3 regions of the Allobosea sp. P5_A5 genome follow, and region 3 is predicted to be linked to each of the others. Evidence: riboswitches for the same ligand, from Rfam matches in the RefSeq annotation. Region 3 holds a riboswitch; each other region holds the start of a gene.
The links. A riboswitch is a leader RNA that binds a small molecule or an ion and turns the genes downstream of it on or off. The one in region 3 is predicted to bind thiamine pyrophosphate.
Positions count from the first base shown of each region.

Region 1: another riboswitch for thiamine pyrophosphate. It lies ahead of thiC (phosphomethylpyrimidine synthase ThiC); the one in region 3 lies ahead of AC1DR6_RS13245 (LuxE/PaaK family acyltransferase).
Region 2: another riboswitch for thiamine pyrophosphate. It lies ahead of thiO (glycine oxidase ThiO); the one in region 3 lies ahead of AC1DR6_RS13245 (LuxE/PaaK family acyltransferase).

Region 1 covers NZ_JBFUKY010000017.1:381-11,089, forward strand. Annotated here, with positions in the region: gene AC1DR6_RS21825 (OmpA family protein) at 1-889, shown strand, start outside; gene AC1DR6_RS21830 (hypothetical protein) at 1,004-1,249, shown strand; gene AC1DR6_RS21835 (hypothetical protein) at 1,337-1,495, shown strand; TPP riboswitch at 1,595-1,697, shown strand; gene thiC (phosphomethylpyrimidine synthase ThiC) at 1,775-3,682, shown strand; gene AC1DR6_RS21845 (hypothetical protein) at 3,746-4,615, opposite strand; gene dnaK (molecular chaperone DnaK) at 4,950-6,863, shown strand; gene dnaJ (molecular chaperone DnaJ) at 7,018-8,151, shown strand; gene AC1DR6_RS21860 (CsbD family protein) at 8,230-8,421, opposite strand; gene AC1DR6_RS21865 (MetQ/NlpA family ABC transporter substrate-binding protein) at 8,722-9,516, opposite strand; gene AC1DR6_RS21870 (methionine ABC transporter permease) at 9,686-10,351, opposite strand; gene AC1DR6_RS21875 (methionine ABC transporter ATP-binding protein) at 10,341-10,709, opposite strand, start outside.
Region 2 covers NZ_JBFUKY010000004.1:132,811-143,519, forward strand. Annotated here, with positions in the region: gene AC1DR6_RS10270 (alpha/beta fold hydrolase) at 1-618, opposite strand, end outside; partial or broken gene AC1DR6_RS10275 (hydrolase) at 679-860, opposite strand; tRNA gene AC1DR6_RS10280 (tRNA-Ser) at 1,108-1,198, opposite strand; TPP riboswitch at 1,501-1,602, shown strand; gene thiO (glycine oxidase ThiO) at 1,659-2,678, shown strand; gene thiS (sulfur carrier protein ThiS) at 2,662-2,859, shown strand; gene AC1DR6_RS10295 (thiazole synthase) at 2,861-3,634, shown strand; gene AC1DR6_RS10300 (thiamine phosphate synthase) at 3,708-4,331, shown strand; gene AC1DR6_RS10305 (Rdx family protein) at 4,464-4,778, opposite strand; gene AC1DR6_RS10310 (IclR family transcriptional regulator) at 4,897-5,715, opposite strand; gene AC1DR6_RS10315 (ABC transporter ATP-binding protein) at 5,888-6,946, shown strand; gene AC1DR6_RS10320 (ABC transporter permease) at 6,943-7,797, shown strand; gene AC1DR6_RS10325 (ABC transporter permease) at 7,802-8,596, shown strand; gene AC1DR6_RS10330 ((2Fe-2S)-binding protein) at 8,602-8,892, shown strand; gene AC1DR6_RS10335 (FAD/NAD(P)-dependent oxidoreductase) at 8,889-10,280, shown strand; gene AC1DR6_RS10340 (NAD(P)/FAD-dependent oxidoreductase) at 10,277-10,709, shown strand, end outside.
Region 3 covers NZ_JBFUKY010000006.1:1,088-10,033, reverse strand. Annotated here, with positions in the region: gene AC1DR6_RS13275 (VOC family protein) at 22-438, opposite strand; gene AC1DR6_RS13270 (SDR family oxidoreductase) at 832-1,599, opposite strand; gene AC1DR6_RS13265 (ABC transporter substrate-binding protein) at 1,596-2,597, opposite strand; gene AC1DR6_RS13260 (ABC transporter permease) at 2,594-3,352, opposite strand; gene AC1DR6_RS13255 (ABC transporter ATP-binding protein) at 3,349-4,128, opposite strand; gene AC1DR6_RS13250 (acyl-CoA reductase) at 4,118-5,566, opposite strand; gene AC1DR6_RS13245 (LuxE/PaaK family acyltransferase) at 5,573-6,649, opposite strand; TPP riboswitch at 6,730-6,859, opposite strand; gene AC1DR6_RS13240 (siderophore-interacting protein) at 6,934-7,233, shown strand; gene AC1DR6_RS13235 (hypothetical protein) at 7,257-7,877, shown strand; gene AC1DR6_RS13230 (Ros/MucR family transcriptional regulator) at 7,895-8,341, opposite strand.

The DNA.
Region 1 (10,709 bases), on a different contig from region 3:
TTTCGACGATATCCGTGCCAGCCGGCAAGAGCAGCGCGAGGGTGACGTCACCATCATCCGCGAGCCTGGCCGCACGATCATCCGCGACGATGACGGGACCGCGATCATCCGCCGCGACGAGGATCAGCGCTTCCGCGATCTCGGCTGGCAGGGCCGCTCCGAGCGCCGCGACGGCGAGACGCGCACGATCTTCGATCGGCCCGACGGCACGCGCATCGTCACCGTCACCGACGATCAGGGCCGGCTCGTCCGCCGCGTCCGCATGCAGCCTGATGGCCGCGAGGTGGTGATCATCGACAACACGATCCGGGGCGGCGGACCCGACCGGTACGGCGACGACATCGTCGTCCTCCCGCCACCGCCGCTGCAGATCCCGCGCGACCGCTACATCGTCGATGCGGACCAGGCCGATGAAGGGCTGATCTACGAGACCTTCGCGGCTCCGCCCGTCGCGCCGATCCCGCGTCGCTATACGCTGGACGAGGTGCGTTACTCGCCGGATCTGCGAGCCCGTATGCGCAGCGTCGATATCGACACGATCAACTTCGACAGCGGCTCATGGCAGATCCCGCAGGATCAGGCGCAGCGCCTCGCGGTGCTGTCGGCTTCGATCAAGCAGGTGCTGAAAAGCTCGCCCAACGAGGTCTTCATGGTCGAGGGCTACACCGACGCCGTCGGCTCCGACGTCGACAACCTGTCTTTGTCGGATCGTAGGGCCCAGTCGGTCGCCGAGGTCCTGACGCGCGACTTCCAGATTCCGCCGGAGAACCTGACCACCCAAGGTTACGGCGAGCAGTATCTGAAAGTGAACACGCAGGCCGCCTCACGCGAGAACCGGCGTGTCACGCTCCGGCGCATCACGCCGCTGCTGAACGGGCAGGGCGGCTGACCGTAACGCCGTCGCACCGAAAGAGGCCGCCTCCGGGCGGCCTCTTTTTTGGGTCGGAACCGGAGCACCGATTGCCTCGTTTCCTTGTCGAGGAAGCAAAAAGGAGGCGAGACCGTGAAATTCACTACCCTGTCCCTCGCCGGCGCTTTGGTCGCCGGCTCCTTCATCGCTCCGGCGCTGGCCCAGCCGCAGACCCCGTCACAGCCGCAGCCGCAAGTCAGACAGCGCGCGCCCGGCGTGCCGATGGCGCCCCGCGCCGATGTTGCGAGGTTGCGCGACCAGGGCGATCAGACGGAGCGCTCGCAGTCCGAGCGCAGCCCGCCGATGCCACGCGGCGTGCCATCGATCATCGCACCTTGAGCGTTTTCGTTCAGGGTTGAGAAAGATCGCGCTGGTATGCCCAAGCGCATGAGCGACAGCATCTCCACCGCGACGAGTTTGGTTGGCATGTCGAGCGCCGCAACGCAGCAGTCGCTCGGGCTGGAGATGGTCAAGCAGAACGCCCAAGCCGAGCAGAGCGTCGTCGACCTGCTCCAAAAAGGCGCCGACCAGGCGAAAGCGCTTTTGCCAGTCGGTCAGGGTGCGCAGGTCGATCTCTTCGCCTGACATCCTCGCCTGATATCCCTTGGTAGTGTTTGTGCAGCCGGCCTGGTCAGGCCGGCTTTTCTTTGTCGGTTGCGCAGTCTCGCCAAAAGCCTAATCTGGAACCGTTCCGAGGGGTGCTCGCAAGGGCTGAGATGGCGATAAGCCGAACCCATCGAACCTGATCCGGGTCATACCGGCGGAGGGACTGGAACGCGGATTGAGGCTCGTCCTCGCCCGCAGACAGCGACTGGACCGCTTTCGAACCCGGATCTCCTGACCTGACCAAGGAGGAGATCCCAGATGAACGTTCACACCAAGCCGCAGAAGAACAGCGTCAAGACGGCCCCGCAAAGCGTCACCACCGGCCCGATCATCGGCTCGCGCAAGATTTATGTCGCGCCGCCTGAGGACCCGACGATGCGGGTGCCGTTCCGCGAGGTGCAGCTGACGACCGGTTCCGAGACGCCTGTCCGGATCTACGATTCCTCGGGCCCCTTCACCGAGACCGATATCGCGATCGACCTGAATGCCGGCCTGCCGCAGCCGCGTCGGGCCTGGCTCGACCGGCAGGGTTTCCAGGTCGTCCCCGGCCGCATCGTCACCGGCGCCGATAACGGCCACATCAGCGCCGATCAGCTCGTCCCGGCCTGCCCGGCGCAGCGTCCGATTCTCGAGGCGAAGCCCGGCCAGATGGCGACGCAATACGAGTTCGCCAAGGCCGGCATCATCACGCCCGAGATGATCTATGTCGCCCACCGCGAGAATCTCGGCCGCACCGCGATGATGGAAGGCGCCCGCGAGCGCCATGCCGATGGCGAGAGCTTCGGCGCCGCCGTGCCGGAATTCGTGACGCCGGAATTCGTCCGCAGCGAGATCGCGCGCGGCCGCGCCATCATCCCGGCCAACATCAACCATCCCGAGCTGGAGCCGATGGCGATCGGCCGCAATTTCCTCGTCAAGATCAACGCCAATATCGGCAACTCGGCCGTGACCTCGGGTGCGGCCGAGGAGGTCGAGAAACTGGTCTGGGCGATCCGCTGGGGCGCGGACACCGTCATGGACCTGTCCACCGGCCGCAACATCCACAACATCCGCTCGTGGATTTTGCGCAATTCGCCGGTGCCGATCGGCACGGTGCCGATCTATCAGGCGCTGGAGAAGGTCGGCGGCGATCCGATCAAGCTCGACTGGGAGGTGTTCAAGGACACGCTGGTCGAACAGGCCGAGCAGGGCGTCGACTACTTCACCATCCATGCCGGCGTGCGCCTGCCTTACGTGCCGCTGACGGCCTCGCGCGTCACCGGCATCGTCTCGCGCGGTGGTTCGATCATGGCGCGCTGGTGCCTGGCGCACCACAAGGAGAGCTTCCTTTACGAGCGCTTCGACGAGATTTGCGACATCATGCGCAAATACGACGTCTCGTTCTCACTGGGCGACGGCCTGCGTCCGGGTTCGATCGCCGACGCCAATGACCGCGCCCAATTCGCCGAGCTGGAGACGCTGGGCGAGCTGACGCAGGTCGCCTGGAATAAGGGTTGCCAGGTCATGATCGAGGGCCCCGGCCATGTGCCGATGCACAAGATCAAGGAGAACATGGACAAGCAGCTGCGCGAATGCGGCGAAGCGCCGTTCTACACGCTCGGACCGCTGACGACCGACATCGCGCCGGGCTACGACCACATCACCTCGGGCATCGGTGCGGCGATGATCGGCTGGTATGGCTGCGCCATGCTTTGCTATGTCACGCCGAAGGAGCATCTCGGCCTACCCAACCGCGACGACGTCAAGACCGGCGTCATCACCTATCGCATCGCGGCGCACGCGGCCGATCTCGCCAAGGGCCATCCGGCTGCGAAAATCAGGGACGATGCGGTCTCCCGCGCCCGTTTCGAGTTTCGCTGGGAGGACCAGTTCAATCTCTCGCTGGATCCCGACACGGCGCGCTCGTTCCATGACGAGACGCTGCCGAAAGACGCCCACAAGGTCGCGCATTTCTGCTCGATGTGCGGGCCGAAATTCTGCTCGATGAAGATCACGCAGGATCTGCGCGCCGAGGTCCTCGCGATGAGCGACAACGAGCGCGCCAATCTCGAAGCGATGGCCTCCGATCAGGCATCGCGGAGCGAAATCCAGAAGGAAGGCATGGCGGCCAAGTCGAAGGAGTTTCTCGAAAAGGGCGCCAGCATCTATCTACCGGCAGCGGAATAAGCACCGGAACGGCTGCGGCACGCGTTGCAGCCGGCTGGAGCGGTGGCGTAAGGCCGCCCGCGACTATTCCGTCGGGACGGGCGATAGCGGCAATGGTTTGGGAGCCGCCGGGCGCGGCTTCGGCTTGCTCGCCGGCTTCGGCGCGGTGTCGAGGCCGAGCCGCGTGCGAAGTTCTGCGGCGCGGGCCTCGGTCAGTCGCGCGGTGCAGAAGCCGTATTGGGCCTCGCGCTGGAAATCGCGGCAGGCCATCTCGCGCTCGCCGGAAAACCCCGCCTGCTCGCGCGCGATGCTGCGCTGGTCGACGGCGTTCGCCTTGGCCGTGACGGTGCGATAGCCTTCGCGCACCGCACGCTCGGCCGCACCGCGTGCGCGCTCGGTCGCCTTGGCCTGCGCCGCCACGCTCGCAAGGTCTGGCCCCCAGAGTCCGCGCGGGTCGATCCGGCATTGCGCGGCTTCGACGACGCAGGGCTCCGTTGGCTCGACGACAAGGAATGCGCCGTCAAGCACGTCGAAGACGATCGGGCAGATCGGGGCTTCAAGGCGATAGCGCGGCACGCCCGCGGGGCGCCCCAGCGCGGAGAGCGCAACCGGCGCATCGCCGAAGGACACCGCACAAGGTTCACTGAGATTGGGAGGCTGGAAGCCGTCGAGATCGAGCTTCAGCCCATAGCCGGTGCCGATCTTCGTCAGCGTGGCAGAGCCGTGATTGCCGTTGCGGTGCAGCACCTTGCCGAGGAGGTCCTGCTCGGTCGCAACCCGGATCGCCGGCATGCTGTGCGTGCGCGGAGCCGCCGGCGCGCCCGGGGACGGAGGCAGGGCTTGCTGGGTGCCGGGCGCATTGAAGGGCTGCGCGCCCGGCAGTTGCAGCGGCTGCGCATTCGCGCCCGCGCCAAGCGCGATGAAAGCGGCCAAGCCTGCGAAGAGGTGCCTCACAGTTCGCATCGGATCCCTGCAAAACCTCGATCGGACAGGCTTGATCCCCCGCAGCGGCCTTCGCAAGGGCCAGCGGGACACACCGGCGCGGGAAATGGCGGTAATCGCCGCTTAAGCTCGCTTTCGGCTCGTGCTTTCTTAATCGGCTCGCCTGTCTTGCAAGGGCGGGAACACCCTCACTATATACCGGCCCAAGGGGCGGTCTGAACCACCGTCAAACGTGGAATGCCGGTTCGTTCGCCGCTGAAGCGGGGACGGGGCGGTCCATGGGCCGGCAAGCGCTGCACATCGCGGCGCGGGCCGGCGATCTGCTCAATCGAAAGGGATCCCATCCATGGGTAAAGTTATTGGTATCGACCTCGGCACGACCAACAGCTGCGTTGCAGTGATGGAAGGCTCGACGCCGAAGGTCATCGAGAATTCGGAAGGCGCCCGCACCACCCCGTCGATCGTCGCGATCACGGACGATGGCGAGCGCCTCGTCGGCCAGCCGGCCAAGCGCCAGGCGGTCACCAATCCGGAGCGCACCTTCTTCGCGATCAAGCGCCTCATCGGCCGCACCTACGACGATCCGATGACGCAGAAGGATTTGAGCCTCGTTCCCTACCGGATAGCCAAGGCGCCGAACGGCGACGCCTGGGTCGCGGCGGACGGCAAGGATTATTCGCCCTCGCAGATCTCGGCCTTCATCCTCACCAAGATGAAGGAGACGGCGGAATCCTATCTCGGCACCCCGGTGACGCAGGCCGTCATCACCGTTCCCGCCTATTTCAATGACGCCCAGCGTCAGGCCACCAAGGACGCCGGCAAGATCGCCGGCCTTGAAGTCCTGCGCATCATCAACGAGCCGACCGCGGCTGCGCTCGCCTACGGTCTCGACAAGAAGACGACCGGCACGATCGCGGTCTACGACCTCGGCGGCGGCACCTTCGACGTCTCGGTGCTCGAGATCGGCGACGGCGTGTTCGAGGTGAAGTCGACCAATGGCGACACCTTCCTCGGCGGCGAGGACTTCGACATGCGTCTGGTCGAGTATCTCGCGGACGAGTTCAAGAAGGAGCAGGGCATTGACCTGAAGAAGGACAAGCTCGCCCTTCAGCGCCTCAAGGAAGCGGCCGAAAAAGCCAAGATCGAGCTTTCGACCACGGCCCAGACCGAGATCAACCTGCCCTACATCACGGCCGATGCATCCGGTCCCAAGCACCTCGCCATCAAGCTCTCGCGCTCCAAGTTCGAGAGCCTGGTCGATGATCTGGTCCAGCGCACCATCGAGCCTTGCCGCAAGGCGCTCAAGGATGCCGGCATCTCGGCGGGCCAGATCGACGAGGTCGTGCTCGTCGGCGGCATGACGCGCATGCCGAAGGTCCAGGAGGTCGTGAAGCAGTTCTTCGGCAAGGAGCCGCATAAGGGCGTCAACCCGGACGAAGTCGTTGCCATCGGCGCCGCGATTCAGGCCGGCGTCCTCCAGGGCGACGTCAAGGACGTGCTGCTGCTCGACGTGACCCCGCTCTCGCTTGGCATCGAAACGCTGGGCGGCGTGTTCACCCGCTTGATCGACCGCAACACCACGATCCCGACCAAGAAGAGCCAGGTCTTCTCCACCGCCGAGGACAACCAGAACGCGGTGACGATCCGGGTCTTCCAGGGCGAGCGCGAGATGGCGGCCGACAACAAGGTGCTCGGCCAGTTCGACCTGATGGGCATCCCGCCGGCCCCGCGCGGCATGCCGCAGATCGAGGTGACCTTCGACATCGACGCCAACGGCATCGTCTCGGTGACGGCGAAGGACAAGGCCACCAACAAGGAGCAGCAGATCAAGATCCAGGCTTCCGGTGGTCTCAGCGATGCCGACATCCAGAAGATGGTGAAGGATGCCGAGGCCAATGCGTCGGAGGACAAGAAGCGCCGCGAGGTGGTCGAGGCGAAGAACCAGGGCGAAAGCCTGGTGCATTCGACCGAGAAGTCGCTGAAGGACTATGGCGACAAGGTCTCGCAGGCCGACAAGTCGGCGATCGAGACGGCGGTCGAGGAGCTTAAGGCTGCACTTGCCGGGGACGACGCCGAGGCGATCAAGACCCGCACCAACGAGGTCATGCAGTCCTCGATGAAGCTTGGCGAGGCGATGTATGCCGCCAGCCAGACCGAGGGTGCTGCGGCCGAAGATGGCCATGCCGAGGAAGCCAAGAAAGACGACGTCATCGACGCCGACTTCAAGGACGTCTCGGACGACAAGAAGAAGAGCGCGTAATCGCGCGCTGATCGACGAGGACATGATGGCCGGGCTTGACCCGGCCATTGCGTTCGCAGATGGCGTCGCTGCATGGGCGATGATGCCTTGAACGACAGGGCCGGGCCGGCGAGCCCGGCCCTGTCGCGCCAGGCCACAAGGACACAACGTTTCGATGTCGAAGCGCGATTATTACGAGGTTCTCGGCGTCAGCCGCACGGTGACGGAGGTTGAGCTCAAGGGCTCCTTCCGCAAGCTGGCGATGCAGCATCATCCCGACAAGAATCCGGGAGACGTGCAGGCCGAGATCAAGTTCAAGGAAATCAACGAGGCCTATCAGGTCCTCTCCGACGGCCAGAAGCGGGCGCTCTACGACCGCCATGGCCACGCCGCCTTCGAGAATGGCGGCGGGGGTGGTGCCGGCGGCAATCCGGATTTCTCCGACTTCATGTCGGACATCTTCGATTCCTTTTTCGGCGATGCCCGGCGCGGCGGCGCGAAGGGCGCCAACGGCCGCGAGCGTGGGGCCGATCTGCGCTACAACCTCGAGGTCGGGCTGGAGGACGCCTTCACCGGCAAGAACGCCTCGATCCGCGTCCCCACCTCCGTATCGTGCGAATCCTGTTCGGGGACCGGCGCGAATCCCGGCTCCAAGACGCGGCAGTGCCCGACCTGTGGCGGCCATGGCCGGGTGCGGGCCAATCAGGGCTTCTTCTCGGTCGAACGCACCTGCCCGACCTGCAATGGTCGCGGCGAGGTGATCGACGACCCCTGCAAGAACTGCCAGGGCGCAGGCCGCGTCACGCGCGAGCGGACGCTCTCGGTCAACATCCCGGCCGGTGTCGAGGACGGAACGCGCATCCGGTTGGCAGGGGAGGGCGAGGCCGGCTTGCGCGGCGGGCCGGCGGGCGACCTCTACATCTTCCTGTCGATCAAGCCGCACGCGATCTTCCAGCGCGACGGCGCCGATTTGTTCTGCAGGGTGCCGATCGGACTGGTTTCGGCCGCGCTCGGGGGCGAGATCGAGGTGCCGACGCTGTCGGGCGAGCAGGCACGGGTCAAGGTTCCGGAAGGGACCCAGACCGGCAAGCAGTTCCGCCTGAAGGGCAAAGGTATGAGCGTCCTACGCTCACGCGAAACCGGCGATCTCTATATTCAGGTCGTGATCGAGACACCCCAGAAGCTCAACGCGCGGCAGCGCGAACTTCTGGAGGAATTCGAGCGTGAAAGCTCCCACAACAACCATCCGGAAACCGCCGGTTTCTTCGGGCGCGTGAAGGACTTTCTGGGCGGCCTCGGCACCGCCTGACCGCCGCCGCCTTGAGAGACACACAACGAAAAGGGCCGCCCTGCTGGGCGGCCCTTTCCGATTCTAGTCAGGCTTGGATCAGGCCTTGTCGACGACGTTCTTCACGGCGTCCTTGCCCTTGCCGACGGCCTGCTGAGCTTCGCCCTTGAGCTCCTGCGCCTTGCCCTCGGCTTCCCATTCCGGCTTGTTCACGGCCTTGCCAGCAGCCTGCTTGACGTTGCCAGCGGCTTCGTTGGCCATGCCCTTGATCTTGTCGGTCGTGCTGCTCATGGCACTTAATCCTTCAATTCGAATGCCGCCCCTGCGGCTTGCCGCTAAGAAACCTGCCTGCCCGAAAAAGGTTCCGGCGCGCTTTGGGCAGGTCTTCGTTCGCACCCTGTCGCGGCTGTCGAACCCGAGAGACGTCGATGCTTACGGAAAACGAGACGCCGGATCATCGTGGCACTGCGGCCGCTGGGCCGGTCATGGCGATCAGACGTCCCGGTTGCTGACCAAGCAAAGAAAAGCCCCGGATGCGGGTCGCATCCGGGGCAGGTGCCCGGCCGATCGGGGCCGGGTGGGGAGGAGAGGTTACCAGCCCGCCAGCACGGCGCCCTTGAAGCGCTCGGCGACGAAGGCCTTGATCTCGGGCGTGTGGTAGGTGTCGACCAGCGTCTTGACCCAGGGCTTGTCCTTGTCGACGCTGCGGACGGCGATGACGTTGACATAAGGGCCTTTGGCGTCCTCGCGCAGGATGGCAGAGGCCGGGTCGATCTTGGCGTCGACCGCATAGTTCGTGTTGATCGCGGCAGCGGCGACGTCGGCGAGCGAGCGCGGCGTCTGAGCGGCCTCGATCTCGATGATCTTCAGCTTCTTCGGGTTGGTGGTGATGTCGGCCGGACCCGGCTTGAAGCCGACACCGTCCTTGAGCTTGATGATGCCCTTGTCCTGCAGCAGCAGCAGCGAGCGCCCGCCATTGGTCGGGTCGTTCTGGATCGCGACGCTGGAGCCATCCGGCACCTCGGCCCAGCTCTTGTACTTCGACGAGTAGATGCCGAGCGGAAAGTTCACGGTCAGGCCCACGCTCTCGATCTTGAAGCCGCGATCCTTCACCTGATTGTCGAGATAGGGCTGGTTCTGGAAGGAATTCGCCTCCAGCTCGCCGGCGTCGAGCGCCTGGTTAGGCACCACATAATCCGAGAATTCGATGATCTTGAGATCGATGCCCTTCGCGGCGAGAAGCGGCTTCACCTTCTCGAGGATTTCAGCATGAGGACCCGGCGAGACGCCGATGCGCACGATCTGCGGGGTCTGGGCCAGCGCCGGCGTGGCAAGCGTCAAGGCTAGGCCGGCGGCGAGCGTGGCGCGGCGGGTGAAGGTGGACATGGGCTGTTCCTTTATGTGGGGGATGTCTTTCAGCCCTCATCCTGAGGAGGCCCATAGGGCCGTCTCGAAGGAAGGTTCAGGAGTCTCTGGAACCATCTTGAGCATCCTTCGAGACGCGCTCTACGAGCGCTCCTCAGGATGAGGGCTGAGTGTGGTTTGGCATGGAAGTTCAGACGTGGCGCAGGCGCTTGTTCAGCCGGCGCGAGAGACGGTCGCCGAGGCTTTGTACGGCCTGGACGAGGACGATCAGCACGGCGACGACCGCAGCCATCACCTCGGGCATGAAGCGCTGGTAGCCGTAGCGGATGCCGAGATCGCCCAGTCCGCCGCCGCCGACCGCGCCGACCATGGCGGAGAAGCCGATCAGGCTGACGATGGCGAGCGTCAGGCCGAGCACGATCGCCGGCAGCGCCTCCGGCACCAGCACCTTGCGCACGATCTGGACGGGGCTCGCTCCCATGGCGCGGGCCGCCTCGACGAGACCCTGGTCGACCTCGCGGATCGCGCCTTCGATCAGCCGGGCGATGAACGGAATGGACGCGACCGTCAGCGGGACGATTGCTGCCGTGGTGCCAATCGAGGTTCCGGCGACAAGCCGGGTGAACGGAATGATCGCGACGACGAGGATGATGAACGGCGTCGAGCGCGTCGCGTTGACCAGTGTGCCGAGCAGCAGGTTGGCGGCAGGCGCCGAGAACAGCTCGCCACGACGGCTGGTCGCAAGGAAGACGCCGAGCGGCAGGCCGACCAAAGTGCCGATCCCGGCCGCGATCGCGACCATCGTCAGCGTGTCGAGCGTCGCCTGCCCGATCAGGCGGATGATCTCAGGAGACATGGCCGACGACCTCCGCCTTGAGTTCGAGGTTCTTGAGGGCGGCCAGCACCGCCTCGCTCTCCGGCAGCCGCGCCGGAACCGAGACCAGCAGACTGCCGAAGGGCCGCCCGGCAATGGCATCGATCCGGCCGGCCAGGATGTTGACGTCGACGCCCACCACCGAACTGAGCCGGCTGATGACGGGCGCCGTGGCATTCTCGCCGGTGAAGGTGATGCGCAGCACGAGGCTGTCCCCCGCCCGTGTCTGCTGCCTGATCCGGCCTTCGAGATGCGCCGGAAGTTCGACGCCGGTCACGGCCTCGACGAAGCGCGCGGTGGTCGGGTGTTGCGGATCGGTGAAGACGGAGAAGGTCTCGCC
Region 2 (10,709 bases), on a different contig from region 3:
CGAGAAGGCCTTGATGCCGTCGAAATGGGCCTTGGCGCTGCCCATCATGCCCTGACGCCACCAATTCTGGATCACGCCCTGAGAGACCGTCGCCCCCTCGCGGTTGAAGCCGTAGAACGGGCCTGCGGCGACGTCCTGAAACAGCTGTGCCCGCATTTCGGCTGTGCCCTTGCGAAAGCCGTCGAAGACTTCGAGCGGTACGCCATCCGTATTCGTGGCGGTCTTGAGCATCAGAGGCGGAACGGCGCTGACCAGCACCGCCTTGGCGACGCGGCCGGCGGGCTGCCCGTGTTTCGCAACGTAGCGGGCGACCTCGCCGCCGCCGGTCGAGTGGCCGATATGGACGGCGTTCCTGAGATCGAGATGCTCGACCACGGTGAAGGCGTCTGCCGCATAGTGATCCATATCATGGCCGTCGCTGACCTGTGCCGAGCGGCCGTGGCCGCGCCGGTCATGGGCCACGACGCGATAGCCGTTCTGGAGAAAGAACAGCATCTGCGTGTCCCAGTCGTCGGCCGACAGGGGCCAGCCGTGATGGAAGACGATCGGCTGCGCGTTCTTCGGACCCCAGTCCTTGAAGAAGATGGCAACGCCGTCCTTGGTCGTGATGGTGGGCATGCTGGCAATCCTGAGTTGGAGGCATCTGGAGCCGGTCGGGCAGGAAACGGCGATCGCCGATCAGTGCCTTTCGAAGGCGCCGAACATCATCTTAGCGTAACTGATGCCGAGGCCGTAGGCGCCGCCGACGGTCCTGGTGATCCCGCCAGTCATCTCATAGGTCGCGGTGCGGGCCCAGGCGCGTTGCAATTTGGCAGATATTGCAGCGAGGTCATCGGGCGAGCGCCGGCCTGGATCATCCGCTGCGCCATCTGCGATGGAAGTCGATCATGATCAGCGTGTGATCGTGAGGAGTCAGCAGGCCCATGCCTGGGATTGTCGACTGTGACGGAGGCTCCTGGCGCGATTCGGATGTGCGTTGCCACGCTAAAGGCGTGCCCGGCTAGCCAGGCGGCCCTCATGCTGGGTTATCTGCTGGAGTGGCAGCGGATGTAACCAGCATCTTCGATCGTTGATTAAGCAATCGAAGCAAACGCTTATGGGGGCGAGTGGCGGAGACGGAGGGATTCGAACCCTCGATACCCTTGTGGGGTATGCTCATTTAGCAAACGAGTGCCTTCAGCCTCTCGGCCACGTCTCCGGCGAGAGGTCTATGCCTGATCGCGCCCGCCTTTGACAAGCCTCGGCCGTCATTTTCGGCGGAGAAATCCCATCGTCGTCATGGCGGCGGCGTGAAGCGTCATTTTCCGTCAATTAGGGCGTGCAAGCGTGGGAAAGGCCGGCGGAGCGGTCCAGGGAAGGTTTCTAGGCAAGGCCCGAGGCGCCCGACCTTCTCGACCGGCGGGCTGCGCGGTGCTCGACCGCGCAGCCCGTACGCCGCACCGATCATTGTCGGAAAGCGCGCCATTGGCTTGCCGTGCGCGAGCCCCGCACCTAGATTGAGTTCGTCCGTTGGGGTGCCGCGAGGCTGAGAGACGCGATTGGCGTCAACCCATCGAACCTGATCCGGGTCATGCCGGCGAAGGGAACGGTCTTCCGCTGCAGGGCTCTGCATCGCGCCTTAAGGCCGCTGTCTTCTCGGCTTCCATGAAGGAATGCGCGTGTCCTCGACGAAGTCAGGAAGCCTTCAAGTCGCGATCGTCGGCGCCGGCGTCGTCGGCCTGGCTTGCGCGGTCGAGCTGCTCGAACGGGGCGCGAGCGTGACGGTGCACGAGCGCGGCTCCCGCATCGGAGCCGAAGCCTGCTCCTGGTTCGCCGGTGGCATGCTGGCGCCCTGGTGCGAAGGGGAGAGCGCCGAGGAGCCGGTCGTGCGGCTCGGGCAGGAGGCGGCGGGCTGGTGGGCGCGACACACCGATGAGGTGGTCAGCCAGGGCACGCTGGTCGTCGCGCCGAGCAGGGATCGTTCCGAACTGCGCCGCTTCGGCCAGCGCACGGATCGCTTTGTCGAGATCGACGCCGAGGCCGTCGCCGCGCTGGAGCCCGATCTGGCCGGCCGCTTCTCGCGAGCGCTGTTCTTCGGCGACGAGGCGCATCTCGATCCGCGCCGAGCGATCGCCTCTCTCGGCGCCAAGGTGCTGGCCAAAGGTGGGGAGATCCGGTTCGGGAGCCAGGTCGAGCCGGTCGACGTCGAGGCCGAGGCGGTTCTCGACTGTCGCGGCCTGGCGGCGCGCGAGACACTCCGGGATCTGCGGGGCGTGAAGGGCGAGATGCTGGTTCTGAAAAGTGACGAGATTTCGCTCGCGCGGCCGGTCCGGCTGCTGCATCCGCGCATCCCGCTCTATATCGTGCCGCGTCGCGGCGGACATTTCATGGTCGGCGCGACGATGATCGAGAGCGGCGCTCGGAAGCGCATCTCGGCCCGTTCGATGCTTGAACTGCTCGGCGCGGCGTATGCGCTGCACCCGGCTTTCGCGGAGGCCGAGATTGTCGAGATCGGCACCGACGCGCGCCCCGCTTTCCCCGACAACCTGCCGCGTCTGGTGCGCCGGGGGAAGGTGCTCCATGTCAACGGGCTTTACCGCCACGGCTTCCTGCTGAGCCCCGCCATGGCGCGGATGGCGGCGGATGCCGTGCTGCACCCGCAAACCAGATCGGAGATGCTGCATGACCTTGCTGCTTAACGGCGCGCCGCAGCAGGTCGCCGCGACGACGCTGGCGGAGGCTCTGGCGGAATTGGGTTATGCCGGCCGGATCGTCGCGACCGCCGTCAATGGTGACTTCGTGCCGGCGCGCAAGCGGGGCGAGATCGCGCTGAGCGAAGGCGATCGCATCGAAGTCGTCGCACCGATGCAGGGGGGCTGAGATGGCATCGTTCTACGGCTTCGAGCCGCAAAATCCGCTGTTCCTCGGCACGGCGCTCTACCCTTCGCCGGCGATCCTGGCCGAGGCCGTGAAGCGCTCGGGCGCCGAAATCGTCACGGTGTCGCTGCGGCGGGAATCGGCCGGGGGCGGGGCGGGACAGGCCTTCTGGGGCTTGATCCGCGAGCTCGGCGTCAAGGTGCTGCCCAACACGGCCGGCTGCCATACGGTCAAGGAGGCGGTGACGACCGCACAGATGGCGCGCGAGGTCTTCGATACCGACTGGATCAAGCTCGAAGTCATCGGCGAGGACGACACCCTGCAGCCCGATGTGATCGCGCTGGTCGAGGCCGCGCGCGTCCTCAGCGACGACGGCTTCAAGGTCTTTCCCTATACGACAGAGGATCTCGTCGTCGGCGGGCGTCTACTCGATGCCGGCTGCAAGGTGTTGATGCCCTGGGGCGCGCCGATCGGCTCGGGACGCGGGCTGAACAACCCCTATGGCCTGCGCAGCATGCGCCAGCATTTTCCGGGCATCCCGCTCGTGGTCGATGCCGGCATCGGCCTGCCGTCCCATGCCGCCCAGGCGATCGAGATGGGTTATGACGGCATCCTGCTCAACACTGCCGTCGCCAAGGCAGGGGACCCGGCGGCGATGGCAGAGGCCTTTGCGCTTGCCATCCGCGCCGGCAGGCTCGCTTTCGAGGCCCAGCCGATGGAAGCCCGCGACATGGCCGCGCCCTCGACCCCGGTGATGGGCAAGGCGTTCCTCGCCTGAAAATGTCTTTCCCTGCTTGAAGATCGCCTGCCTTGCTTGAAAATACCTGCCTCGCTTGAGAGAAGCCGCCGCTATGACGCTTGATCCGTTCTACCCGATCTTCGACAGCGCCGACTGGATCGCGCGGATGCTGCCGCTCGGCATGAAGCTGGTGCAGCTGCGGGTGAAGGATAGGCCGGAACAGGAGGTCGCTCGCGAGATCGCCCGCGCCAGAACCCTCTGTGCCGAGGCCGGCTGCGTGCTGGTGGTCAACGACTATTGGAAGCTCGCGATCGAGGAAGGCTGCGACTGGCTTCACCTCGGCCAGGAGGATCTCGACACCGCCGATCTCGCGGCCATCCGCAAGGCCGGCCTGAAACTCGGCATCAGCAGCCATGATGAGGCTGAACTGGAACGGGCGCTCGCGCTCGAGCCGGACTATGTGGCGCTGGGGCCGATCTATGCGACGATCCTCAAGACGATGCGCTTCGGTCCGCAAGGGCTGGAGCGATTGGGAGAGTGGAAACGCCGGATCGGCGATCTGCCGCTGGTGGGGATCGGAGGCGTATCGCTGGAGCGTGCGCCCGGTGTTTTCGAGGCCGGCGCGGACATCGTCGCGGCGGTGACGGACATTACCTTGAACGCCGATCCTAAGGCGCGGTTTAGCGCGTGGGTCGCTGCGACGCGGCAGTACGTAAACGTCCGAACAGCGGCATGAGACATCGCGTCATGCCGTCATTGCGAGGAGCGTAGCGACGAAGCAATCCAGGGGGAGCCGGGCGATGCGTTTAGCCCAGTCCCCTGGATTGCTTCGCTGCGCTCGCAATGACGATATGGCGAGCAGTCGCTCTCAACTCTCCGCCTCCGCGCTCATCACATGCCCGTCGACATGGCCGAGGCTGCGTTCGGGGTCGAGCCGGTCGCGGACGCGCTGCTTCAGCACCTTCGAATCCGGGAAGCCGCCGTCGACCTTGCGGTCCCAGATCATCTCGCCCTCATAGGTGATCTGGAAGATGCCGCCTGTACGCGGGATCAGGGCGACTTCGCCAAGATCCTGCCCGAAGGTCGAGAGCAGCTCCTGCCCGAGCCAGGCGGAGCGCAGCATCCAGTTGCACATCGAACAATAGGTGATGGCGATGCGCGGGGCGGGCTTGGCTTCGGTCATGTTCGGTTACCGTTCAGAGGCGGGGCCGACCGTCATCACGGTTTCGACGCCACGAGACAAGCGGTTCGGCGACATGCCCGGTCCGCGCAACCCTCGTGAAGGTCCTACGCCTGTCCGCTCAGTTCGCCGCCGTGCTGAGGCTGCGCGAGGGATAGCGCAGGGCGACATCGAACGGGTTGAGCGCTGCTCCTAGCACGCGTGCCTCGTTCGATAGCATCGCGACCACGTTCGGCAGCCGGTCTTCCCGCAGCCGTTCCGCCAGCGTGCCGACGCTGAGCGCCGCCACGACCCGGCCCTGCGCATCGAAGATCGGCACGGCGACGCCGGCCATGCCGGGAATGAGACCTGTGTTGAGGTTGACCCAACCCTGCGCGCGGGCCGCCGCGATGGCGCTGCGCAAGGCAGCCTCGTCGAAAAAGCCACGGTCGAGCAGGCGCGGCATGTTGAACCGGATCACGGCTTCGCGCTCGGCCTCCGGCAGGTGCGCCAACATGGCGAGGCTGCCCTGTCCGATGCCGAGCGGCACCTTGCCGCCGATATCGCCGGTGAAGGAGCGGATCGGAAAGGGGCCTTCGATGCGGTCGAGACAGACCGCGTCATAGCCATTGCGCACGAGCAGGAAGATCGTGTCGCTCAGCGTCGCCGAAAGCCGCAGCAGGGCCGGGCGCGCCAGCTCGCGCAAGCCCCCGGCCTGGCCGGCCTTGGCCGCGATCACGAAGAAATCCAGCGCCAGACGGTAGCGCTTACCCCCGGCGGCCTGCTCGACGAAGCCCTCGGCCATGAGGTCGCGGAGCGCGCGGTGGCCAGTCGGCTGGCTGCATCCAGCCGCTTCCGCGATGTCTTTCAAACGCATGCCAGAAGCGTCGCCTGCCGCGATGATACGTAGCAGACCGAGCGCGCGACGAGTGGAGGAGAGGAGATCGATCCTGGCTGACATCTTGAAACAAGACGTAGCATCGGGCTTAAAAATTCTACAGAGAGAAATTCTGGCGAATGAAATTCTCCGTCGCGGAATTGAAGATTGACGAATTTGTGTCGGTCGCCTCTCCTTTCATTCCATCGCAGTTCGGCTTTCCAGAGACGCGGGAAGCCCGCCGATCGAGGTGTTGATGGGCTTCCTCACGCTGCACTCCCTGAGCAAGGTCTTCGGCGACTTCACCGCCGTACGCGACGTCGATCTCAGCGTCGCCAAGGGTGAGTTCGTCTCGCTGCTGGGCCCCTCCGGATGCGGCAAGACCACGACGTTGCAGATGATCGCCGGGCTGGTCGAGCCCTCGGGTGGCAAGATCACCTTGGATGGGCGAGACATCACCCGCGAGGCGCCGAGCCGGCGCGGGCTGGGTATCGTCTTCCAGAGCTATGCGCTCTTCCCGCATATGACGGTGGCGCAGAACGTCGCCTTCGGGCTGGAAATGCGCAAGATCGCCAGGGCGGAGCGGGACCGGCGCGTCAAGGAGATGCTCGGGCTGGTCCATCTCGCGGCCTTTGCCGAGCGCTATCCGCGCCAGCTCTCGGGCGGACAGCGCCAGCGCGTCGCGATTGCGCGTGCGCTCGTTATCACGCCGCCGGTGCTCCTGCTCGACGAGCCGCTGTCGAACCTCGACGCCAAGCTCCGCGAGGAGATGCAGTTCGAGCTGCGCCGCATCCAGCGCAGCGTCGGCACCACCACCATCATGGTCACGCACGACCAGGCCGAGGCGCTTTCGATCAGCGACCGCGTCGTCGTGATGGAGCAGGGGCGCATGACGCAGGTCGACGCGCCCTATCGGCTCTATGAGCGCCCGGCCACCGCCTTCATCTCGTCCTTCGTCGGCAAGATGAACCGCATTGACGCACTCTGGCGTGGGGGACGCGCCGAGATCGCAGGGCTTGGTCTGCCGGCCGAGGCGGCCGGTGCGCTGCCGGAAGGCGCCGGCGTGACCGTGGCGGTCAGGCCCGAGAAGATCGTGCTCGGCGCACCTGGGCAGGGCCTTTTCGACGGCACCGTGACGAACCGCTTCTTCTTCGGCAGCTATTGGCTGTTCAACGTCGAGACGCTGGCTGGGGCCGTTCTGGTCTCTGTCCCGAACCACGGCGCCGAGCCGGTCGCGGAAGGCGCTGCGGTTTCGCTGGCCTGGCCGATGGAGAGCGCGACCGTCGAGGCGGCTGCGACCGGAGCCTCCGCATGAGCGCGCGGCGGACGCTGACACCCTGGTTCCTCGTATCGCCGGCGACGCTGCTCTTCCTCGGGCTGGTCGTGCTGCCGCTGGTGCTGACGGTGGTCCTGTCCTTCCACGCCTATGACCACACCACCGGCATCCAGGACAGCTTCACCGCCGGGAACTACTGGCGCGTCTTCAGCGACGACTACTACCTGTCGATCTTTTTGCGCACGCTGCGCGTCGCGCTGCTGACGACGTTGATCTGCGCCGCGATCGGCGCGCCGGAAGCCTATGTCCTTTCGCGCATGGGCGATCCCTGGCGGTCCGTCTTCCTGCTGGTCATCATCGGCCCGCTGCTGGTCTCGGTCGTGGTCCGCGCCTTCGGCTGGAGCATGCTGCTGGGCTCGACCGGCCTGATCAACCAGACCTTGCGCGCGCTCGGCTTCGACAGCGTGCGCCTGCTCTACACCGAGACCGCGATCGTGATCGCGCTGGTCCACGTGATGCTGCCCTTCATGGTCATTTCGGTCTGGACCGCGCTGCAGAAGCTCGATCCGGCGGTCGAGGCGGCGGCGCTGACGCTCGGCGCCTCGCGCTTCACGGCGCTGCGGCGGATCGTCATGCCGCAGGTCTCGCTCGGCCTTTTGTCCGGCAGCCTGATCGTCTTCGGCCTCTCGGCCAGCGCCTTTGCCATCCCAGGCCTGCTCGGCGGCAGGCGTTTGAAGATGGCGGCGACCGTCGTCTACGACGAGTACATGTCCGAGCTGAACTGGCCGCTCGGCGCCACGATCGCGATCATCGTGTTGGCTGCCAATCTCATCATCATGCTGGGCTACAACCGTCTCGTCGAGACGCGCGCCCGCCGGGCTCTGGGCTGACGCCATGCAGAAGAACGGCCCTGTCGCACTCCTCTTCCACAGCCTCGTCGTCGCCTTCGTGCTGGCGCCTCTCGTCGTGGTCTGCCTCGTGGCGTTCACGCCGGAGAACACGCTCTCGATCCCGACGACCAGCTTCTCGCTGCGCTGGTTCAAGGCGATCTTTGCCCATCCCGATTTCGTGCCCTCCTTCTACAACAGCCTGTGGCTGGCGACATTCTCCGCGACGATCGCGATCCTGCTGGCGGTGCCGGCCGCACTCGCCATCGATCGTTACGATTTCCCCGGCCGCGCCGCGCTGAACGGGCTCTTCCTCTCGCCGCTAATCATCCCGCATCTGGTGCTCGGCGTGGCGTTCCTGCGGCTTTTCGCGCTCGCCGGCGCGACCGGCTCCTTCGCATGGCTGGTCGTCAGCCACGTCATCATCGTCACGCCCTATGTGATGCGTCTCGTCATGGCGGCCTTCACCGGCATGGACCGCAGCGCCGAACAGGCGGCGATGACGCTGGGAGCTTCGCATTGGACGGTGTTCCGGCGCATCACCGCGCCGATGATCCTGCCCGGTATCACCGGCGGCTGGCTGCTGGCCTTCATCAACAGCTTCGACGAGCTCACCATGTCGATCTTCGTGACGTCGCCGCAGACGGTGACGCTGCCGGTGCGGATGTACATGTACGCGACCGAATCGATCGATCCGATGATGGCGGCGGTCTCGGCCTTGATGATCGCGCTGACGGCCGGCGCCATGCTGGTGCTCGACCGCGCCTTCGGCCTCGACAAGATCCTCGTCGGCGAGAAGTGACGCCGATGCCGTTGCTCCACCGCATCGCCCGTCAGGATCATCCGGCCATCGCCTTCACGCTCGACGGCGCTCCTTGCGAAGGCCGGACCGGCGACACGCTGCTGAGCGCGATCCTCAATCGTAAAGAGGCCTTGCGCCGCACCGAGTTCACGGGCGAGCCACGCGCCGGTTTCTGCCAGATGGGTGCCTGTCAGGATTGCTGGGTGCGGACCGAAGCCGGCGAAAGCCTGCGTGCCTGCACCACGCCGCTCGTGGGCGGCATGCGGATCGTCACCGGCACGGGGCGGACTTCGTGAGCACCCGTCCGCAGCCTCTGATCGTCGGCGCCGGCCCGGCCGGCATCCGCGCCGCAGAGGCGCTTGTGGCCGGAGGTTTGCGCCCGCTCGTCGTCGACGAGGCCGTGGCCTGCGGCGGCCAGATTTATCGTCAACGGCTTGCCGAGGATGGTCGCTCGACGAAACAGCTCTATGGCTCCGAGGCGAGCAAGGCGGAGCGTTTGCACGCCGACTTCGCCGCGCTCGATGGGCGCATCGACTATTGGCCGCAGGCGCTGCTCTGGAACCTGCGCGACGGCACCGCTGATTTCGCGGTCGGAGGCGCCACGAGACGGGTCGCCTATGACGGGCTCATCCTTGCCACAGGCGCGACCGATCGCGTCCTGCCCGTTCCCGGTTGGACGCTGCCCGGCGTGTTCACGCTGGGTGGTTCGCAGGTCGCGCTCAAGGCACAGGGTTGCGCCATCGGAAGCCGTGTGGTCTTCACCGGCTCCGGCCCGCTGCTCTATCTCGTCGCCTGGCAATACATGAAGGCCGGCGTCGAGGTCGCGGCGGTGCTCGATTCTGCGCCTGCCGCCGCGAAGCTCAACCTGCTGAAGGCGCTCCCGCTCGATCCGGCAGTCGTGCTGCGCGGCGTGCGTTTCGTCGCGGAGCTGCGCCTGCGCGGTGTCGCGATCCGGACGGGGATCGAGGACCTGCGGTTCGACGGTGAGGGCAAGGTGTCGGGCGTCGCCTGGCGCGAGGGCAAGCAGGAGCGGCGCCTTGCCTGCGACGGCGTCGGCTATGGGCTCGCGCTCCGCTCGGAGACGCAGCTCGCCGACCTCGCCGGCTGCGCTTTCGCGTTCGATCGGCGCGACCGGGCCTGGCTGCCGATGCGCGATCCAGCCGGGCGAACCTCCGTGGCAAATGTCTATCTCGCAGGCGACGGAGCAGGCATCGCCGGGGCCGATGCGGCCGAGCGAGCTGGCGAGCGGGCCGCGCTGGCCTTGCTGGCGGATCGCGGCTTGCGCATCGACATAGCCCGCGCCGCGGCGCTCGAAGCCGAGCTGGCCCGTATCGGCCGCCAGCGCAGCGTGCTCGAAGCCGCCTTCCCGTTTCCCGCGCATTGGGCAGGGGCGATCGACGATGCCACCACGCTCTGCCGCTGCGAGGAGATCACGGCCGGTAGCGTGCGTGAAGCCATCGGCCGCTTCGACATCGGCGAGATCAACCGCCTGAAGGCGGTCAGCCGGGTCGGCATGGGCCGCTGCCAAGGGAGAATTTGCGCGACGGCCTCGGCCGAGGTTCTGGCGGCCGTGACCGGCAAGCCGGTCGAAACGGTCGGGCGCTTGCGGGCTCAGGCCCCGGTGAAGCCGATCCCGCTTGCGATGCAGTTTGCCGGCACGAAGGTGCCTGAGGCGGCCGAGTGAGCCGGCCTCTCGACATCGATGTCGCCATTGTCGGCGGCGGGCTGGTCGGATCGTCGGCCGCGCTGTTCCTGCGCGGGATGGGCTTCAGCGTGGCGCTGCTCGACAAGGGCTTCTGCGGCGCGCAGGCCAGCGGCGTGAACTATGGTGGCGTGCGCCGGCAGGCGCGCCCGCGCGAGCAGTTGCCGCTGTCGCAGCGCGCCCACGCGATCTGGCCCCGGCTGAAAGAGCTGGTCGGCATCGACGGCGAGTTCCTGCGGTCCGGCCATCTCAAGCTCGCTCGCAGCGAAGCCGAGATGGCGGCGCTGGAAGCCTACGCCGCCGATATCGCCGATCAGGGACTCGACCTTGAGCTGATCAGCCATAACGGGCTGCGCGAGCGTTTTCCGTGGATCGAGGCCGGCATCGTCGGCGCCTCACTTTGCGCCGGAG
Region 3 (8,946 bases):
GAAAAGCGGACACTGACGCGCTCAAGATGTCTGGCCGTCGCCCTGGCCCTGCGCCGCTTCGAAACCCGCCATGTCCATCCACATCGTCTCCCAGACGTGGCCGTCTGGATCCTCAAACGAGCGGCCGTACATGAAGCCGTGGTCGTCCGGCGCATTGACATCGGCGCGGCCGCCAGCGCTCGCGGCGGCCGTCACGAGGGCGTCGACTTCGGTCTTGCTATCGGCTGATAGGCAGAGCAGCACCTCGTTTCCGGTGACCTGCACGTCCGGAATCGGCCGGATCGCGAAGCGCTTGAACTTGTCGTGGGTCAGGATCATCACGTGAATGACGTCGGATAGAACCATGCAAGCACCGGTGCTGTCCGAGAATTGAGGGTTCTTTCGGGCGCCAATAGCCTCGTAGAAGGCGATGGATCGATCGAGGTTCTCGACCGCCAATTGACGAAGATCAGTTTGGACACGCGGCACCTCCCAAGCGCTGGTTGAGCTACGTTCCTTACTACAACCATGCGATCCGAAAACCGCAACTTGCGGTGACCTCGTTTCGATGGGGTACTGCGGGGCCAGACGTCCGCTCGACCTCGCGAGGAAGTGCCGAATTGCAGGCGCAAAGGAGTTAGCCGCGGGCCAACAGCAGTCCCCGGGCACTCCCTAATATCCGCTTTCCGGCACTGCATGAACGGCAGCTTCTGGCGCAGCGCGGGAATTCAGCCTTGTCTCAGATCATAGCAGCCACAATCATGTGCTTCATGCGGGCCATCGGCAGCTAGACGGCGTTGGACGACTGTTCGTCGGCGCTACTACGGGTTCGGGAGCGTCGCCAAAGCCTCTTCAGCTCATCACCAGCCCGCCATCGACATGGAGCGTCTGGCCCGTGACGAAGCCGCTCCACGGGCTTGCGAGAAAGAGCACGGGGCCGGCGACGTCGGCGGGTGTCGCGAGACGGCGCAGCGGCGTCTGCGCGATCAGCATCTCGCGCACCTCCTCTTTCGTCGCGGCGGCGGTTTCGGTCTGGGTCACCAGGCCTGGCGCCACCGCGTTGACGCGGATGCCGAGCGGCCCGAGCTCGGCGGCGAGATTGCGGGTGAAGCCGACGAGCGCCGATTTGGCGGTGGCGTAGTCGTGATAGGGAATGCTGGGCCGCGTCACCAGATCGCTGGCGATGTTGACGATGCTGGCGCCGGTCCGGCGCTGGAGCAGCGGCAGCATGGCGGTTGTGACGGTGTAGGCGGCCTTCACCGCGCCTTCGAACTGACTCTGATAGTCCTCCCATGGCGTCTCCCAGAAGCGCGCGCGGCGCTCGGGGTCGAAACGGTAGGGCGCAAAGGCGTTGTTGACGATGATATCGAGGCGGCCGACCTCCTGACTGACGCGCTCGGCCATCGTGACGACCGCGTCCGGCGATGTGACGTCGGCCGCGATCGGCAGCGCCTCGCCGCCGGCCTGGCGGCAGGCGGCGGCGACCGCCTCGGCAGCGTCTGCATTCTCGCGGTAGTTGACGATGACGAGCCCGCCTTCGCCCGCGAAGGCTTTGGCGATGGCAGCGCCGATGCCGCGGCTGGCACCGGTGACGAGAATCGTCTTGTCGCGGAATATCATGGTGTAGCGGCCTTCGGCGGAATCAGGTCGCTCTTCACGACCGTGCCCATGTCGAGCGATCTGGCGATCAGGCCAAGGCTGCGGAAGCTTTCGGCGCCTTTCTGCATGATGTCGAGGTCGAAATGGCCGAGGCCTTCGCGATCGGTCGTCGGAGACACGCTAGCGAGGTTTCGCAGCTTGATGATCTCGAGATTGACCGCCTCGTCGCGGCCGTTGATCGCGCGCGTTACGGCGAGACGGGCGGCTTCCGCGGGCTGCGCGATCATCCAGGCGGCAGAATCGCGATAAGCGGTAAGGAAACGCGCCAGAAGCGGCTTGTTCTGTTCGTAGAAGCCCTGCTTCACGACGAAGATGTCGCTCGGCAGGTTCAACCGGTGGCGCAACTCGATGACGGTAACGTCGCTGAGGCCCTTGGCGCGGGCGACGAGAAGGCCGGTGTCGGTCGCGGCGGTAGCGTCGAGCTGGCCCTGCATCAGCGGCGCGAAGTTGAGCAGGCCAGCGGGCTGGATCGTCACATCCTTTTCGCCGAGGCCCGCCTCGTGCAGCAGCACGAGGAGGTTCTGGTAGGTGCCGCTGGACAGGCTGTAGACGCCGATGCGCTTGCCCTTGAGATCGGCGGCGGAGCGGATGCCGCTCGCTTTCGGCGCGACTACGTTGAACACGTTCTGAGGGTAGATGTTGTAGATCGCAACGAGCTTTTCGCCCTTGTCGAGCGCGAGATAGAGCGATGCAGGATCGGAGAAAGCGATGTCGGCCTGGCCGGCGATCAGCGTCTGCAGCGCCGCACCGCCTCCCGTGCCGGGCACGTAATCGAGCGCAATGCCCTTGGCCTTGAAGAAGCCCTTGTCCGGCTCGGCCAGGAGATTGGTGATCTCGCTGATCGGCTGGCTCCAGCCCGCGACCGTGACCTTGTCGAGCGGTTGGGCCTGTGCCGCCGGGGCCATCAGGCCGCCGGCGAGCATCAGCGCGGCGAGCAACGAGGTGAACGATCGGATCATGGCATCGGACCTTTCGAATAGCGGAGCAGGACGCGGCGCTCAATGAGGTGGACGGCCTCGTAGACCGCCATGCCGAGCGCGGTGATCACGACGAACAGCGCGAAGATCAGACTCGAATCCATCACGCTCTGCGCGGCGACGATCGAGGCACCCAGGCCCATGCGCCCGCCGATGAACTCTCCGACGACGGCGCCGACCAGGGACAGCACGACGGCGACGCGCAGGCCCGCCATCATCGTCGGAAGCGCCGCGGGCAGCTTTAGCCGCAGCAGCGTTTGAGCGCGGCTGGCGCCGAGCATGCGGAAGAGCTCGCGCCGCTGCGGATCGACCTCGGCGAGGCCGGTCAGCGTCGTCTCCATCACGGGGAAGAAGCAGATCAGCGCGGTGATCACGACGGTGGGCGTCAGGCCGAAGCCGAACCAGATGATGAAGAGCGGGCCGAGCGCGAGCTTGGGCACCAGCTGGCTCGCCAGCACATAGGGACGCAGCAGCCGCGCCAGTGCGGGTGTCTCCCCGAGCAGGACGCCGACCACGACACCGATGACGGCGCCGAGGCTCAGGCCCAGCGCCATCTCGGCGGCGGTGACAGCGAGATGCGGCCAAAGCCGGCCGCTCGCAATCTCGCCCCATAGCGTCGCCAGGACGGACAAGGGGGGCGGCAGCACCAGCGGGGACAGGCCACCGAGGCGGCACCAGGCGTCCCAGACGCCGAGCAGGACGATCAGCAGAAGGAGCGAGTGAAGCCGGGCTCTCATGCGGCGGCTCGCCCCAAGGCATCCATGGCCGCGCGCAGCCCGTGGCAGGCGGCGGCAAAAGCCGCCTCGTAGCGCATATCCCTGTCGCGCGGCCTCGTCAGCGCGACGGACTTCGTATGCACGATCCGCCCAGCCTCCATCACCGCGACTTTATCGGCGAGGTAGACCGCCTCGGCGATGTCATGCGTGACGAAGAGCGCGGTGGTGCCGCGCAGCGCGCAGAGCCGCAGCAGATCGTCCTGCAACTCCTCACGGGTCAGGGAGTCGAGCGCGGCGAAAGGCTCGTCGAGCAGCAGAAGTTCGGGCTCGCCGGTAAGGGCGCGGGCTAGCGCGACACGGCTCTGCTGGCCGCCCGAGAGTTCGCGCGGGCGCCTTGCCGCGAACTCCGTCAGGCCGATCCGCGCCAGCATTTCGTGGGCGGCCTCACGGTCCCGGCCCGTCGGCCGGCGCGCCAGCGAGATCGGCAGGAGGACGTTGTCGAGAACGCTCAGCCAGTCGAGCAGTGTCGGCGACTGGAAGACGAAGCCGGCGCGGCGGCTCGGGCCGGTCAGGACGTTTCCGGCGATCCGCACGGCTCCCGCTTTCGGCAGGAGCAGCCCGGCGGCGAGCTTGAGAAGGGTGGTCTTGCCGCAGCCGCTGCGGCCGAGCAGGCAATGGAATTCGCCACGTGGGATCACCCAGTCGACGCCGGCGACGGTCGGTGCGGTGTCGCCGGCATAGCGATAGACCGCGCGGTCGATCGTCAGGAACGGCGACGGGGTCGGCTCAATCGACATAGGGCGCGAAGCCTTCCGCCGCGATTTCCGCGCCTTGGTCGATCTCGGTCAGGGTCACGAGGTCGAGCAGGCTGAAGCGTCCGTCATGATGCCAGCCAGCCTCCGGCGCCGTCATGCGGCCGAACGGCGCGACGCGGGTCACGCCGGCTGCGGCCAATGTGTCGGCTATCGCGAAGAGCCGTTCGGGAGAGGCCGCCACCCCCGCCGTCTGGAGGAGAAGCCGGTGGGGCGCGACCAAGGGACCGACCTCGTCGAGGCTGTCGACCGAGACGAGCTTGATCGTGCGGTTCAGCCCCGTGGGACTCAGCGCTTCGGCCATCTCGACATGCGCGACACTCCAGGGCGCGTCGGCCTCGCCGAACAGCGCGACCTCGTCCGAAAGGCTGCGCATCTCGTGAGCGCCGCGCCAGACCGCGACAGAGGCTGTCTCAGCGTCCGAGAGTGCTCGGCGGGGATGACGATGGGCCATCGCCGCCAGCTCGTAAGCGACATGGCGGGCGAAGTCCGCCGGGGCGACGCCGCCGCCGCGCTCGACGAAGACGAGCTGCGGCGAATAGCAACCCTGCTGCTCGTAGCGTGTGACGTCCTGCGCGATCAGCCGCGCCAGCCTGGGGGCTTTTCGCGTGTCGAGCGCCTCGCGCGCGACGAGACCGAAGCCGATCTTGTGCCCGTGCGGCAGGAAACGCGTCGTCACAGGCAGCTTGTCGCGCAGCGCGGCAAGCGTCGCGTTGCCGCCATAGGCCATCACCGTATCGGCCTCGCGCAGGATCGTGGCCTCGCCGTCCGCCTCGCCGCCCTTCCACCAGACGATGGCGATAGCCTCGCCGATCTCGGGGTCGATCTCGGCGATCAGCCCGGCGAACCAGCCTGCCGTCAGCGGCTCGACGCCGGCCACCTTGCCGAGCGTGCCGGCCTTCACCAGCAAGCCGCAGATCAGGCTCCACAGCGGCAGCGCGGGCACGTTCCCGGCCCAGACATGCAGCAGGAGCTCCGGGCCGTTGGCGCGCAGGAAGCCGCCCTTGCGCGCGGGTCGAAAGCCGTCGAGAACGCCGGGATCGGGAAAATCCTCGGCCAGGAAGCGCAGAAGCTGCGGCTTGCGGAAGGTCTTGAGATAGCTCGTCAGGCCGAGCCGCACGGTCTCGGCATCGTAGCCGGTGACGATCGGCAGCAGATGCTCGGCCTTGCGACGCAAGGGGTGCTGTCTGTCGAGCAGGCGCGCGACCGCGCCATCGATGGCCTCGACAATGCGGGCGACCGGCATCCGACGCAGGCGAAGCCGCGCTTCGCCGCGAAGATGGTCGCAAAGCCGTTTGGCCTGCGCCGCGTCGAGTTCGGGCAGCGCGACCTCGGCCGACTGGCCCCAGGCCGAATAGGTGACGTGCCGCCACGCGATGTCGTCCCGCGCCACCCCCGGCAGATGTCCGGCCCGTTCGATCACCGGCGCCTAGCCCCGCGCCGCGGCGAGGAATTCGGCAACGGCGACCGAGCAGCCCTTGGAGGCCTCGCCGTCGACGCGGCCAAGCAGGCGGAAGCCGCCCGGCACGAGCTCGCCCGCATCCTCCGTCAGGATCGCCGAGACGCTGTTGAAATGGGCGAGGTCGTGGTGCTGCAGCACGCCGCGCACGCCATCTTGCATGTCGGATCCGGTCAGCGGATCGACGACGCGGCTTCGGATCCAGTGCGGGCCGGATTTGACCGAGGGGCAGATCGCGTTGCCGTCGTCGTAGAGCTGCGTGCTGAGTTCGGTCATGCCGTACATGTTGATGCAGGCCGAGCGCGGGATACCGAAAGCCGCCGAGAGTGCATCGTAGAAGTCGTCTGCCGCGAGTTCGCGCGACTGCCCCTTGAAGCCGCCGGTGTCGAACAGAAAGCTGCCTTCGGGCAGGCGGAAGCGTCGGCCCTGTTCGGCCAGCGCGTCGAGCAGCGGCACGAAGGCGTAGCTTGCACCGAGCAGCGCATAGGGCTTACCCGTCGCCTCGGCGTCCGAGAGCGCCGTGAGGGTGCGTTCGAGGTCGAGCCCGCTATCGCCGATCAGCACAGCGCTGTCGCCCGTGCCGCAATGGTCGCGCGCCAAAGCGAGGTAATGCGCCAGTGAGGAGTTCGGCAGCGCGGTCTCGTCCGGGAAGAGGATGCCCATGCGGATGCGGTCGCGCCCGTGCATCACGCGCTGGCGGAAGTTCAGCAGCATCGAGCGGTCGTAGACCGCAAGGCTTGGATGGTAGCTGCGGCCCCGCACGCTTCGCGTCGTGCCGCTGGTCATGAAGACGCGCTGCGCCTCGTCGGGCGGGCAGCAGCTCAGCGTCAGGTCCTTGAAGGCGGTGATCGGCACGGCCGGGATGTCGCGCCAGCGCCGCACGGATAGCGGCGTGCGTCCGCGCCGGAGGCAGAAGCGCCGATAGGGGTCGTCGTTGCGGAACTGGTAGGCGAAGACGGCGAGCGCCATCGCCTCGAATTCGGCCTCGCTCGCGCCCGGCCGGTCGATGAAGGCGAGCAGGGCCGCGATGATCTCGTCCTGGGTCACGTCGGGCCTCCGTCCGATCCGCTCAGGCGGATCTCGACTCGCAAAGGACCATGAGCGCAGACGGATTGAGGGCCCTGACAAGGCCGACTGTCCCGCATCCCTACGCCGGTATGATCCGGATCAGGTTCGGAGGGTCACCACGTTGCCGAGTGCTTTCGCAACCGGCCGGCGGAATCTCAGCCTCCTAGCGAGGCCCCCCTGGGAACGGATGGTAGATGATAAGCCGCGCACCGATCTGTCAAGGCGGGGCCCGCTTATGCGGACCTACACCATCCGCGACATCCATGCCGATCCCGGCACGGTCGACATCGACTTACGTTCAGGGCGGTCATAGCACCGGCGCCCGCTGGGCCCTGCAAGTCCGTCCGGGCGACAAGGTCGGGATCCGCGGGCCGGTCGGGCGAGTGATTCCTCAGGCGAACTGGTATCTCCTCGTCGGCGACGAAACTGCGCTGCGGGCCATCGCGCGCAAGCCTGAACGCCTGCCCACGGATGCGAACGGGATCGCGGTGATCGAGGTCGCGGATCGTAGCGAGGAGAGCGTCTCTGGAACAGCGGCGATCTGGAGACGTTGCCGTCATTGATTCCGCCTCTGCGAAACCGAGCTATGCCCAAGAAGGATATCGCGACAGCAATCGCTTACCTCCGACATGAATGGCCGCTGCCATCATCGGTGACGTTGGGTTCTGCCGTGAGAGCCAAGGGAATCGAGCGAGAGCTTCGCAGAAAGCTCGCCTGGGCACATCGCAAGCAAATCACTGTCGAGGCGGGCTGTATCGTTCTCTCGGTGCCGGAGGCCGATGCAGATGCATTTGACGCAAATTGCACGCGCGTGGAGCAGCTATTGGCTAGCCTGCCACAGCTGCCCATTCTGCCGAGCGAGATCGAGGATATCCTCTCAATTTCTGCGCGCGAGCGGCACAAATGGCTTGGAGATGGCCGCTTACCCAGCGCTGGGACACGAACGGTCAAGTTACGCGGCAGGGCTAAGAAAGTGACGTTCCATGTATTCGAGCCGGTGCGCGTCGAAGACGTTCTAAACGCGGATTTTCCCGAGCTGTGGCGGGAGGAGGATGCGCAGACTGCAGCGGAAAATCGTAAGCGGGCAGCCGGAAAGGCTGCAATCCGGCGCGCCGCTGCACGGAAGGCCGCGTCTGATGACGCAGCGGTGAAAAGCGATACCCTGGAGGGTTGGGAAGCGTTCGAAGCCGAAGGCTTCCTGCGCTGAAGCCTTGCCTTAACCCGTCAGCTTGACTTCGTAACCCGAGGAGCCCGCTTAGCCTGTGTGACCGTTACAGGCTTCCTGCGCTGATTGCCGAGGCCCATTTTCTTGGCAAGCTGCGAGCGGGCTTCGGCGTATGCCGGCGCGACCATCGGGTAATCGGCAGGCAGGCCCCACTTCGAGCGGTAGGCCTCCGGGCTCATGTCGTAGGCCGTACGCAGATGTCGCGATTTAAACTTCTTGCCGTCCTCCAGGCAGATCAGGAAATCAGGCGTAATCGACTTCCTGACCGAGACCGCCGGCGCCTTGTCCTCGACAATCGGCTCGGGCTGCTTGCCGAGACTGGTCAGGGCGGCGTGAGTGCTCGCGATCAAACCAGCCAGCTCGGCAGTCGGAACTCGGTTATGAGCCACATAGGCTGAGACAATCCCGGCCACGAGATCGACGACTGCTTCGTTTTCGTCTGAAATGTAATCTGGCCCTGTCGAATCTGCGTTTAAGAATGTCGAATAATATCAGTCAGGAGGCGAGTGCGTGTGTTGAGGGGCATTTCGCTGAAACGTCTGTTTGGATGCCGATAGCAGAACTCAGGAAATGCACACAAGACGAACCATTGGCCTCACGTGGCCCGCTAAGCCTTCTGCATCGTTTGGCGACGATGTCCCAGCCTACCGGGACGCGCCGATCCGGCATTGTTCTATGCCGTTTACTCCGGCCGTTTTTAATCTAATGAGGGCGCCGACTTAACCTTTGTTTAGGTCGCCAAAGCTCGGCCGAGGGAAAATCTATCCCAGCATGGAGGGAAGCACGATGCGAATGAGTTCGCTTGCCGAACCGGCTGATCTTGATCGGGCCCAGGCGGCACTGGATACGGCTTGGGCCCGGCTTCAGCCAACAGTCCGCACAGCCGAGGCGAAAAGGTTCGCTCGCTGCTAGCGACGAGCGTTGTCCACTTCCTTTATCGAGGCTGCAGTCAGGAAGAAATGGCTGAGCAGGCCGCTGCTTGGATGTCCGGTAATTTAGCGCCCCGGTCGCGAACCCTCTGAACATCAGGAACGCGAACGGCCTTCATGAC